One region of the Streptomyces sp. XY431 genome, then DNA from elsewhere that is predicted to be linked to it. Evidence: riboswitches for the same ligand, from Rfam matches in the RefSeq annotation. Region 1 holds a riboswitch; the other holds the start of a gene.

What was found. Region 1 has a riboswitch for glycine ahead of gcvT (glycine cleavage system aminomethyltransferase GcvT). Riboswitches for the same ligand answer to the same signal wherever they lie in the genome.
Region 2: it holds a riboswitch for glycine, as region 1 does, so the genes downstream of both, gcvP (aminomethyl-transferring glycine dehydrogenase) here and gcvT (glycine cleavage system aminomethyltransferase GcvT) in region 1, are expected to answer to the same signal.

The regions. Positions count from the first base shown of each region.
Region 1 covers NZ_LGDO01000058.1:30,447-35,559, reverse strand. The annotation lists gene ADK60_RS09095 (ABC transporter permease) at 1-387, opposite strand, end outside; gene ADK60_RS09090 (enhanced serine sensitivity protein SseB) at 863-1,810, opposite strand; gene ADK60_RS09085 (enhanced serine sensitivity protein SseB C-terminal domain-containing protein) at 1,985-2,779, opposite strand; glycine riboswitch at 2,996-3,102, shown strand; gene gcvT (glycine cleavage system aminomethyltransferase GcvT) at 3,318-4,439, shown strand; gene gcvH (glycine cleavage system protein GcvH) at 4,527-4,910, shown strand; gene glyA (serine hydroxymethyltransferase) at 4,990-5,113, shown strand, end outside.
Region 2 covers NZ_LGDO01000132.1:6,521-11,633, forward strand. The annotation lists gene ADK60_RS16605 (DUF5999 family protein) at 40-231, shown strand; gene gcvP (aminomethyl-transferring glycine dehydrogenase) at 437-3,337, opposite strand; glycine riboswitch at 3,578-3,681, opposite strand; partial or broken gene ADK60_RS41920 (PRC-barrel domain-containing protein) at 3,916-4,281, shown strand; gene ADK60_RS16620 (DUF2382 domain-containing protein) at 4,886-5,113, shown strand, end outside.

The DNA of each region.
Region 1 (5,113 bases):
GGTCGCGCCGAAGGCGACCAGCAGGGAGACCCAGGAGCCCTCGATGACGCGGGTCAGCAGGTCACGGCCCTGCAGCGGGTCGACGCCGAGCGGGTGGTCCCAGCTCATGCCACCCCAGTCGCCGAACGGCAGACCGCCGAGGTCGGCGTCCAGGAGGTCCTGGTGGAGGGCGTCGGGGTCGAGGCCGAAGGCCGATTCGATCGGCTTGGCCAGCACGGCGAGCAGGATCAGCAGGATCACCACGACGCCGCCGGCGACGGCGGCCTTGTCCCGCTTGAAGCGGGTCCAGGCGATCCGGCCGAGCGAGCGGCCCTCGATCTTCTTGGCCGGGCTCGCGGCGGCGTCTGCCTCCGGTGCGTTGCCGGCGGTCTTGATGGGTGCGGTCATGGTCAGTTCGGTCCCCTCGCCGACGGTGGCCGGCCCACGGGTGCCGGGCACCGGGATCGGCGGCGCGGCTGGTGCGGACGTGCTTGGGTGCGGACGTGCGGAGGTACAGGAGCGGGGTGTTTCCAGCGGTACGACTGGCTCAGTACTGCTGCCACGCGGGATGGGCGTCACGTGGATCATGCGGTCCGCCAGCGCGTTCGCCCTTGTGGGACGCCAACCACGCGCGGCGGGCTGTTGCAGAACTCTCTGCCATCCGAACTGGCTTACGCCAGCCCTGACCACCGACAGATGCCCAACTGTGATCTGTGTGCATGCACCTCCCCGACCATCGGCATATCCCTCTTCACACAGCTGTAACAGCCATGTCAAGATGGGTTCCATCCGTTTCGGGGAGAACGTCCGAAAAAACGCCGAAACCGGCCTGACAAGGCGTCAAGCCGGTTTCGTGGCGCGGGATTCGGGGCCTGCGCCCCGGTCAGCGACCGGGGTAGCCGGGCCACGGCTGCTGCGGCGGCGGCTGCTGCCCCGGCCAGGCCGGGGCCGGCGGCTGGGTGCCGTAGCCGAAGCCCTGCCCCTGGGCGGGGCCCTGCTGCGAGGCGTACGGCGGCGGGGGCACCGGCGGGTACGGGCCGGTCTGCGGACGGCCGTGCCCGGCCGCCTCCCGGTCGTAGAACGGGCGCGCGTGGGCCCGCATCCACAGCGCCACCGGGTCGAACTCGTCCGCCATCGCCACCGTCGAGACCGCCAGCCCCTCCGGCGCGACCGCGATCGCCCGCTGCATCAGCGCCCGCACCGCCTCCACCGTGGGCGGCGAGCTCTCGTACAGCTCAAGACCGATGGCGAGGTACGGCTCGCCCACCGACGGCCGCACCCAGGCCCGGCGCAGCGCCCGTACCGCCCGCACCTCGGCCGCCTGCCGCTCCAGCAGCGCGAAGAACTGCTGGGCCGGCACCTGCGGCTCGCTCAGCTTCAGCGGACCGGCGGGCAGCCGGTCCAGCCCCGCCGCCACCCGGCGCAGGTCCGCCCACGGCACCCCGACTCCGCCGCCCGGGGCGTGCGGGTTCAGCCACAGCCCCCAGCGGGTCCGGTACAGCGAGGCCGCGATCTCCCGGCCGGAGATCACCTCGTGCGCCCGCGCCCAGCCGGACGCCGCCAGCTGCTCGGGCGAGGTGACGGCCGGCGCGTAGCCGTGGCCGCTGATCTCCATGTTCCCGTACTGGGCGTCGGCGCTGCCCGGCGTGCCGTGCCACAGCAGCATCCAGACCCGGCCCTCGGCGAGCGCGTTCAGCATCGTCTCGTAGGCCTCGTAGCGCTCCGGCGCCACCTCGCGCAGGGCGCGTTCCAGCGCGCCCGGATCCGGGCGTCCGGTGGGCCCCTGGCCCCAGGGCCCCGGTGCGCCGCCAGCTACCGATCCCGCACTCATGCGCCCACCTCGTTGCGCCTCTTCGTTCCTCGTCCGTCACCGGCGGCCCGGCGGCCGTCAGCACGCACCTTATGGGGCACCGTCGGCCACCGCCACGCCGACGTGCCAGGGCCCCTGCCGCTCCCCCGCCCGCGTCCGGCCCGAAAGGCGCCGGACGGACGGCCGGGAACCGGCTCAGCCCCGTACGTGGAAGGGCGCGACCCGGTTCACCATCCACTCGACCACCGGATCGTCCGCGAGGTCGAGCAGTACGAGGTGGACGCCACCGGGCAGCGGCGCGGTTCCCAGCGCGCGCCCCAGCGCCTCGTTCACCGCCCCCGGGTCGGCCGGGGCCGCCGGGTCCAGCTGGACGCCCACGAACATCACGGTCGGCTCGCCCTCGACACTGGCCAGCGCCCGCCGGGCGCTCAGTACTCCGGGCAGCAGCGCCAGTTCGGCACGGCAGGCGGCCAGGAACAGCTCCGGGTCCTCGCCCGGCACCGGCTCGCGCAGCGCCACCCGGCCCCCGGACGGCGCCTCCTGAGCGGCGTCCCAGCGGTCCTCGCGCGGTCCGCGGCGCAGCTCGGCCACACCCTCCGGCGGGACCGGGATGCCCACCGGGGCCTCGGGGTTGACGGCGATGCCGACGCCCAGCGGCAGGCCGCGGGCGAACTCCCACACCGGCGCGACCGCGAACGCCATCCCCGGCGCCTGCTGGAGCAGCACCTCCTGCGAGGAGAACACCGGGACATAGGGGCCGCCGGCCAGTTCCAGGGTCGGCAGGTCCAGCGCCCGCCCCTGCGGGTCGCCGCCGGACGGCAGCGGGATCCACACCTGGCTGCGTGCCAGCACCTCGATCACCCGCGGGGTCGCGCCCGGGTCGCCGAGCGCGGCGGTGAGCACCTGCTCCAGCTCGTTGGCCGGCCATGTGCCGCCGGCCGGCGCCGACTGCGCCCCGCCCCAGCCCTGCTGCTCCACCGGGTTGCCCATCCGCCCCTGTACCGCCCTCCGCTCGCCGATTCCCGCAGCCTAGCGTCCGGGCGGGACGGAACGGGACGCGGAACGGAAGCGATCGGAAGCGAACGGACCCGGGAGCGGAGCGGGGCGCAGAAGGCGGCCCCCTCTCCCGTCATCGGTGCGGACGTGCCATGATGTGCGCGTCTGCGGTGGCATCCACCCAGGCCCTCCAACTCCATACCGGCCGCTCGAACCCGCGCGGGAGAGTCCGGAGTGCCCCGTCCTGGCGGCACAGCCGGCGCCGAAGGAGCAAGTCCTCCCCGGAATCTCTCAGGCCCCCCTACCGCACGGGTTAGGCAGATCTGGAAAGCGGTGCACGGCCCTGCCGTCCGCCCACCCACGGTGCAAGCCGCCATGCTGTCCTTTGCAGGGCAGTGGACGGTGAAGCTCTCAGGTACGACGACAGATGGGGAGACCCAGCCGCCGCATGCCCGCGCGCAGGGTCCGCCCCGTGCCCGGGCCGGTCCCGGCGTGCGCACCCCTGAGTGCCCCGACCGAGGAGTTCCTGGCCATGTCGTCCCTCCGCCTCACCGCGCTCGACGCGCTGCACCGCGCCCTCGGCGCCACCATGACCGACTTCGCCGGCTGGGACATGCCGCTGCGCTACGGCAGCGAGCGCGAGGAGCACCTCGCCGTCCGCACCAAGGCCGGCCTGTTCGACCTGTCCCACATGGGCGAGATCACCGTCACCGGCCCGCAGGCCGGCGAGATGCTGGACCACGCCCTGGTCGGCTTCGTCTCCGCGCTCGGCGTGCTGCGCGCCCGCTACACCATGATCTGCGCCGAGGACGGCGGCATCCTGGACGACCTGATCGTCTACCGCCTGCGCGAGGACGCCTTCCTGGTCGTCGCCAACGCCTCCAACGCCCAGCTGGTGCTGGACGAGCTGATCGCCCGCGCCAAGGGCTTCAACGCCGTCGTCTCCGACGACCGCGACGCCTACGCGCTGATCGCCGTCCAGGGCCCGGAGTCCACCGCGATCCTGGCCGACACCACCGAGGCCGACCTGCCCGGCCTGAAGTACTACGCGATCCTCCCGGCCCAGGTGGCCGGCCGCGACGTGCTGCTCGCCCGCACCGGCTACACCGGCGAGGACGGCTTCGAGATCTTCTGCAACCCGGGCGACGCCGAGCAGATCTGGCAGGCGCTGACCGCGGCCGGCACCGACCGGGGCCTGATCCCCTGCGGCCTGTCCTGCCGCGACACGCTGCGCCTGGAGGCCGGCATGCCGCTGTACGGCCACGAGCTGTCGACCGAGCTGACCCCGTTCGACGCCGGCCTCGGCCGGGTGGTGCGCTTCGACAAGACCACCAACGAGGGCGCCTTCGTCGGCCGCAAGGCCCTGGAGCGCGCCGCCGCCGAGGCCGAGGCCAACCCGCCGCGGGTCCTGGTCGGCCTGGTCTCCGACGGCAAGCGGGTGCCGCGCGCCGAGTACACCGTGGTCTCCACCGAGGGCGCCCCGATCGGCCGGATCACCTCCGGCTCGCCCTCCCCCACCCTCGAGAAGCCGATCGCGATGGCCTACGTGGACGCGGCCCACGCCGCCCCGGGCACCACCGTCGCGGTGGACGTGCGCGGCAAGCACGAGCCGGTGCAGGTCGTGGCGCTGCCGTTCTACAAGCGCGCCCGCTGACGCCGCTCCCCCACCTTTCCCTCGCGAGGCTCGTCCGCCCCTCGGGCCGCTTCGCCGTACCCGCTTCCCATCCTGGAGAATGACGCCATGAGCAACCCCCAGCACCTGCAGTACACCGAGGAGCACGAGTGGCTGACCGCCGCCGACGCCGACGGTGTGTCCACGATCGGCATCACCCAGCACGCCGCCGACGCCCTCGGTGACATCGTCTACGTCGAGCTGCCCGAGGTCGGCGCCACCGTGACGGCCGGCGAGACCTGTGGCGAGCTGGAGTCGACCAAGTCGGTCAGCGACCTGTACTCGCCGGTGACCGGTGAGATCACCGAGGTCAACGAGGACGTCAAGAACGACAACACCCTGGTCAACAGCGACCCCTTCAACGGCGGCTGGCTGTTCAAGGTCCGCGTCGAGGCGACCGGCAAGGTGCTGACCGCCGACGAGTACACCGCGCTCACCAACCCCTCGGCCTGAGCCCCGCCGGGGCGGCCCGCCCGCAGCGGCCGCCCCGCCCGCCGGCCCTCCTCCCTCTCACTTCCGGGAAGACTCCACCATGACGGTTCTGAACCAGTCCCTGCACTCCCTCGACCCGGAGATCGCCGCCGCGGTCGACGCCGAGCTGCACCGCCAGCAGACCACCCTGGAGATGATCGCCTCCGAGAACTTCGCCCCGGTGG
Region 2 (5,113 bases), on a different contig from region 1:
ATCACGGGGAGGATCGCGGAGCGAAGCGAGGGTACGCGTATGTGCCAGCACCGTCCTGAGTGTCCGTCGGCCGAGTCCGAGGACCGCGAGGCCGCCGTCACGGTGGCCTGTCACCCGGAACAGGGGTGGAGCCTGCTCTGCAACGGCGTCCTGCTCTTCGAGGACACCGGCGAGCTGCTGCCCGACGGCCGGGTGATCGCCCCGCGCCGTCCGGCCGCCAGCGCGGTCTGAGCCGCCGGGCCGACCCGGGGGCGACGCACCGGCCGCACCCCGGCAGCACCAGCCGCCCGAGCCGCAGGCACAGCCGAGCACCACGGAGCACCACAAGCACCACAGGACACCACGGAGCACCACAGGGCAGGGCCCCGGCGGAAACCCGCCGGGGCCCTGTCGCATGCCGTTCCGTTCGCCGTCCGGTCCGGACGGCGCGCCGGGATCAGGCGCCGTACTCGTCCATCGGCGGGCAGGAGCAGACCAGGTTGCGGTCGCCGTACGCGCCGTCGATCCGGCCGACCGGCGGCCAGTACTTGTCCGCCGGGTTCACGCCGGCCGGGAAGACCGCCTCCTGCCGCGAGTAGCCGTGCGCCCAGTCGCCGGCCAGGGTGGCGGCGGTGTGCGGGGCGTTGCGCAGCGGGTTGTCGTCGGCCGCCCACTCGCCCGAGCCGACCTTCTCGATCTCGGCCCGGATCTCGATCATCGCGTCGCAGAACCGGTCGATCTCGTGCAGGTCCTCGGACTCGGTCGGCTCGATCATCAGCGTGCCCGCGACCGGGAACGACATGGTCGGCGCGTGGAAGCCGTAGTCGATCAGGCGCTTGGCGATGTCGTCCACCGTCACGCCGGTCTCCTTGGAGAGCGGGCGCAGGTCGATGATGCACTCGTGCGCCACCAGGCCGCCGGGGCCGGTGTAGAGCACCGGGAAGTGCGGGGCCAGCCGCTTGGCGATGTAGTTGGCGCTCAGCACCGCGACCTGGGTGGCGCGCTTGAGGCCCTCGCCGCCCATCAGCCGGACGTAGGACCAGGAGATCGGCAGGATGCCCGCCGAGCCCCACGGGGCGGCCGAGATCGGGCCGACACCGGTGGCCGGGCCGGCCTCCGCCTGCAGCGGGTGGTTCGGCAGGTACGGCGCGAGGTGCGCGCGCACCGCGACCGGGCCGACGCCGGGGCCGCCGCCGCCGTGCGGGATGCAGAAGGTCTTGTGCAGGTTCAGGTGCGAGACGTCCGCGCCGAACTTGCCCGGCTTGGCGAGGCCGACCAGGGCGTTGAGGTTGGCGCCGTCGACGTAGACCTGGCCGCCGGCCTCGTGCACCAGGCCGCAGATCTCGGTGATCTGGGTCTCGTACACGCCGTGGGTGGACGGGTAGGTGACCATCAGCACGGACAGGTTGTCGCGGTGCTGCTCGATCTTGGCCTTGAGGTCCTCGACGTCGACGTCACCGTCGACCAGGGTCTTGACCACGACCACCCGCATGCCGGCCATGACCGCGGAGGCGGCGTTGGTGCCGTGCGCGGAGGACGGGATGAGGCAGATGTCGCGCTGGGTGTCGCCGTTGCCGTGGTGGTACGCGCGGACGGCCAGCAGACCGGCCAGCTCGCCCTGGGAACCGGCGTTCGGCTGGATGGAGACGGCGTCGTAGCCGGTCACCTCGACCAGCTGCTGCTCCAGGCCGCGGATCAGGGTGAGGAAGCCCGCGGCCTGGTCGACCGGCGCGAAGGGGTGCAGCTGGCCGAACTCCGGCCAGGTCACCGACTCCATCTCGGTGGTCGCGTTGAGCTTCATGGTGCAGGAGCCCAGCGGGATCATGCCGCGGTCCAGCGCGTAGTCCCGGTCCGACAGGCGGCGCAGGTAGCGCAGCATGGCGGTCTCGGAGCGGTGGCTGTGGAAGACCGGGTGGGTCAGGTACTCGTCCTCGCGCAGCAGCGCGGCGGGCAGGCTGTCGGCGTTCTCCGCCACCTCGACGGCCTCGACGCCGAACGCGGCCCAGACGCCCGCCAGGTCCTCGCGGGTGGTGGTCTCGTCGGTGGAGACCGAGATCCGGTCCTCGCCGTCCTGGAAGACGTTGATGCCGTTGGCACGGGCGGCAGCGGCGATCGCGGCGGCGCGGCCCGGGACGACCGCGGTGACGGTGTCGAAGAACTCGCCGTGCAGCAGCTCGACCCCGCCGGCCCGCAGGCCCTCGGCCAGCGCGGCGGCGTAGCGGTGGGTGCGGCGGGCGATGTCGGCCAGGCCGTCGGGGCCGTGGTAGACGGCGTACATCGAGGCCATCACGGCGAGCAGCACCTGGGCGGTGCAGATGTTGCTGGTGGCCTTCTCGCGGCGGATGTGCTGCTCGCGGGTCTGCAGGGCCAGACGGTAGGCGCGGTTGCCGTGGGTGTCGACGGAGACGCCGACCAGGCGGCCGGGCAGCGAGCGGGCGTACTCGGCGCGCACCGCGAGGTAGCCGGCGTGCGGGCCGCCGAAGCCCATCGGCACGCCGAAGCGCTGCGAGGTGCCGCAGGCGATGTCGGCGCCGAGCGAGCCCGGGGACTTCAGCAGGGTGAGCGCGAGCAGGTCGGCGGCGACGGCGACGATCGCGCCGAGGCCGTGGGCCTGCTCTATCACCGGGGCGAGGTCGCGGACCGCGCCGGTGGCGCCCGGGTACTGGAGCAGCACGCCGAAGACGCCGCGCTCGGCGATCTCGGCCGGGATGCCCTCGGACAGGTCGGCGACGACCACCTCGACACCGGTCGGCACGGCACGGGTGTTGATCACCGCGACGGTCTGCGGCAGGGTGTCGGCGTCGACCAGGAAGACACCGCCCTTGACCTTGGTGACGCGGCGGGCCAGGGCCATCGCCTCGGCGGCCGCGGTGCCCTCGTCCAGCAGCGAGGAGCCGGAGGTGGGCAGGCCGGTCAGGTCGGCGACCAGGGTCTGGAAGTTGAGCAGCGCCTCCAGGCGGCCCTGCGAGATCTCCGGCTGGTACGGCGTGTAGGCGGTGTACCAGGCCGGGTTCTCCATGACGTTGCGGAGGATCACCGGCGGGGTGAAGGTGCCGTAGTAGCCCAGGCCGATCATCGACCGGAGGACGGAGTTGCGGTCGGCCAGCTCGCGCAGCTCGGCCAGGACCTGGGCCTCGGAGCGGCCGTCGGGCAGGTCCAGCGCGGTGATCGAGCGGATCGCCTCGGGAACGGCGGCGGTGGCCAGCTCGTCCAGCGAGCCGTAGCCGACGTGGGCCAGCATCTTCTCCTGGGCAGCGGCATCGGGGCCGATGTGGCGGTTCTCGAAGGGGCTGGCCTGTTCGAGCTCGGTGAGGGTCGCGGGGGTGGTGGGGCGTCCCGAGTTCGGCTGGGCGTTCATGGTGGTCGAGGCCTCCTGGTCACGGACCGGCGGGGGTGCGCACGCCGGGGTGCCTCGCCGCTGCGGACAACAGCGGAGGACCCGGTCGGACGAACCCGACAGGCCTCCCCCTCTGTCATCGGGACCTGAGAGCTTCGCCCGCGCGGAGCGCCGTGGGACGCCCCGCCGGCTTGCACCGTCGGTGAGGGTGGGGTCCGCCGGCTCCCTCGCCCGCGTTCCTGCCCTGCTTTCCAGAGTGACCTATCCCGCACGGTACGGATGCCTGAGAGATTCCGGGGAGGAGTTGCTCCTTCGGCGCCCCGACCAGCGGTTTCCACTGCCGGGGACTCTCCCGCGCGGGCTCGGCGGTCGCGCCCAGGGTACCAGCGGGAGGCCCGACGATCACGGGTGCGTCCGGTCACTTCGCCGCCGGGGCCGCGCACCCGGCCTGCCCCGGACGGCTCAGCGCCGCGCCCGTCCGGCCCCGCCCCGGTCGCGCGGGTCCGGTTCATGGCTTTTGGTGTGAAGTGGCGGACCGGGCGGGCGGGCCGGCCGTCGTCCTGCGGGAGTTCCGCAGGATCACCGCACTGGAGGAATGAGTGCAGACCGACATCGACCCCCGGGACCTCATCGGCCACAAGGCGGTCGACCGCAACGGGGACAAGATCGGCACCATCGACGAGGTGTATCTCGACGACGCCACCGGTCGGCCCGAATGGGCGGCCGTGCGGACCGGCATCTTCGGCCGGGACGCCTTCGTCCCCCTGACCACGAGCGAGTTCTCCGGCGACGAGCTGCGGGTGCCGTACGACAAGTCCCTGGTGAAGGAATCACCGGACTTCGGCGTCGGCCAGCACCTGTCGCCCGCCCAGGAGCTTCAGCTCTACCGCTACTACGGGCTGGACACCCCGGTGGACGGCCGGCCGTCGGCGGGTGACGACTCGGGATCGAAACCGGCCGATCTCGACTTCGGCACCACCGCCGACCGGGGCACGGCAGCCGGAACGGCCGCGGTGGGCACGGCCGCAGTGGGCGCGGCCGCCGCCAACACCACGAGCGCCACCAACGCCCCGGGCCCCGCCAACGTCACGAACACCGGCAACAGCACCGGTACGACCAACGGCACGGGCACCGCGCATCCGCCCAAGCCGCTCGGCCTCCACCAGTCCCCCACTCCCGTCCCGAGCCCGGCCGCCGACCTCGGCAAGCCGTCCGACCCCGCCCCGGAGGCCCCCGTGCGGACCCTCGCCACGCCCCTGCCCACCACTACGACACCCGCCGCGCCGCAGCAGGCCGCCGAGCCGCGCCCGCACACCCCGGCGGCCCCGTCGGCCGCCCCGGCCGCCGTCCCCGCCGCGGGCACCGCGCACCCCGAGGCCGCCGGCCCCGCCGCCTCCGCCCCCAGCGGCCCGGTGGAGATCACCTGCCGCGAGGAGCGCCTGGACATCACCACCGAGTGGCATGTGCTGGGCACCGCAAAGCTGCGCAAGTACGTCACCAGCGAGCCGGTGGAGCGGCGGGGGGGGGGGGGGCCCGAGAGGGGCCCGGGCGGGCGGAAGTCGGGTCGCGGTGGTCCGCGAGCGGGTCCGGGTCGAGCGGATGCCGGTCGGCGACGCGGAGCGGGCCGCGCTCAGCGAGAAGGAGATCGCCGAGGCGGTGGAGGAGGTGACCCTTCGCGAGGAGCGCCCGGTGGTCCGCAAGTACCTGGCGCCGATCGAGCGGGTCCGCCTGGTGGTCGAGCGGTACACCGCCGAGGAGGTGGTCCGGGACGAGCTGCGCCGCGAGCACGTCGAGGTC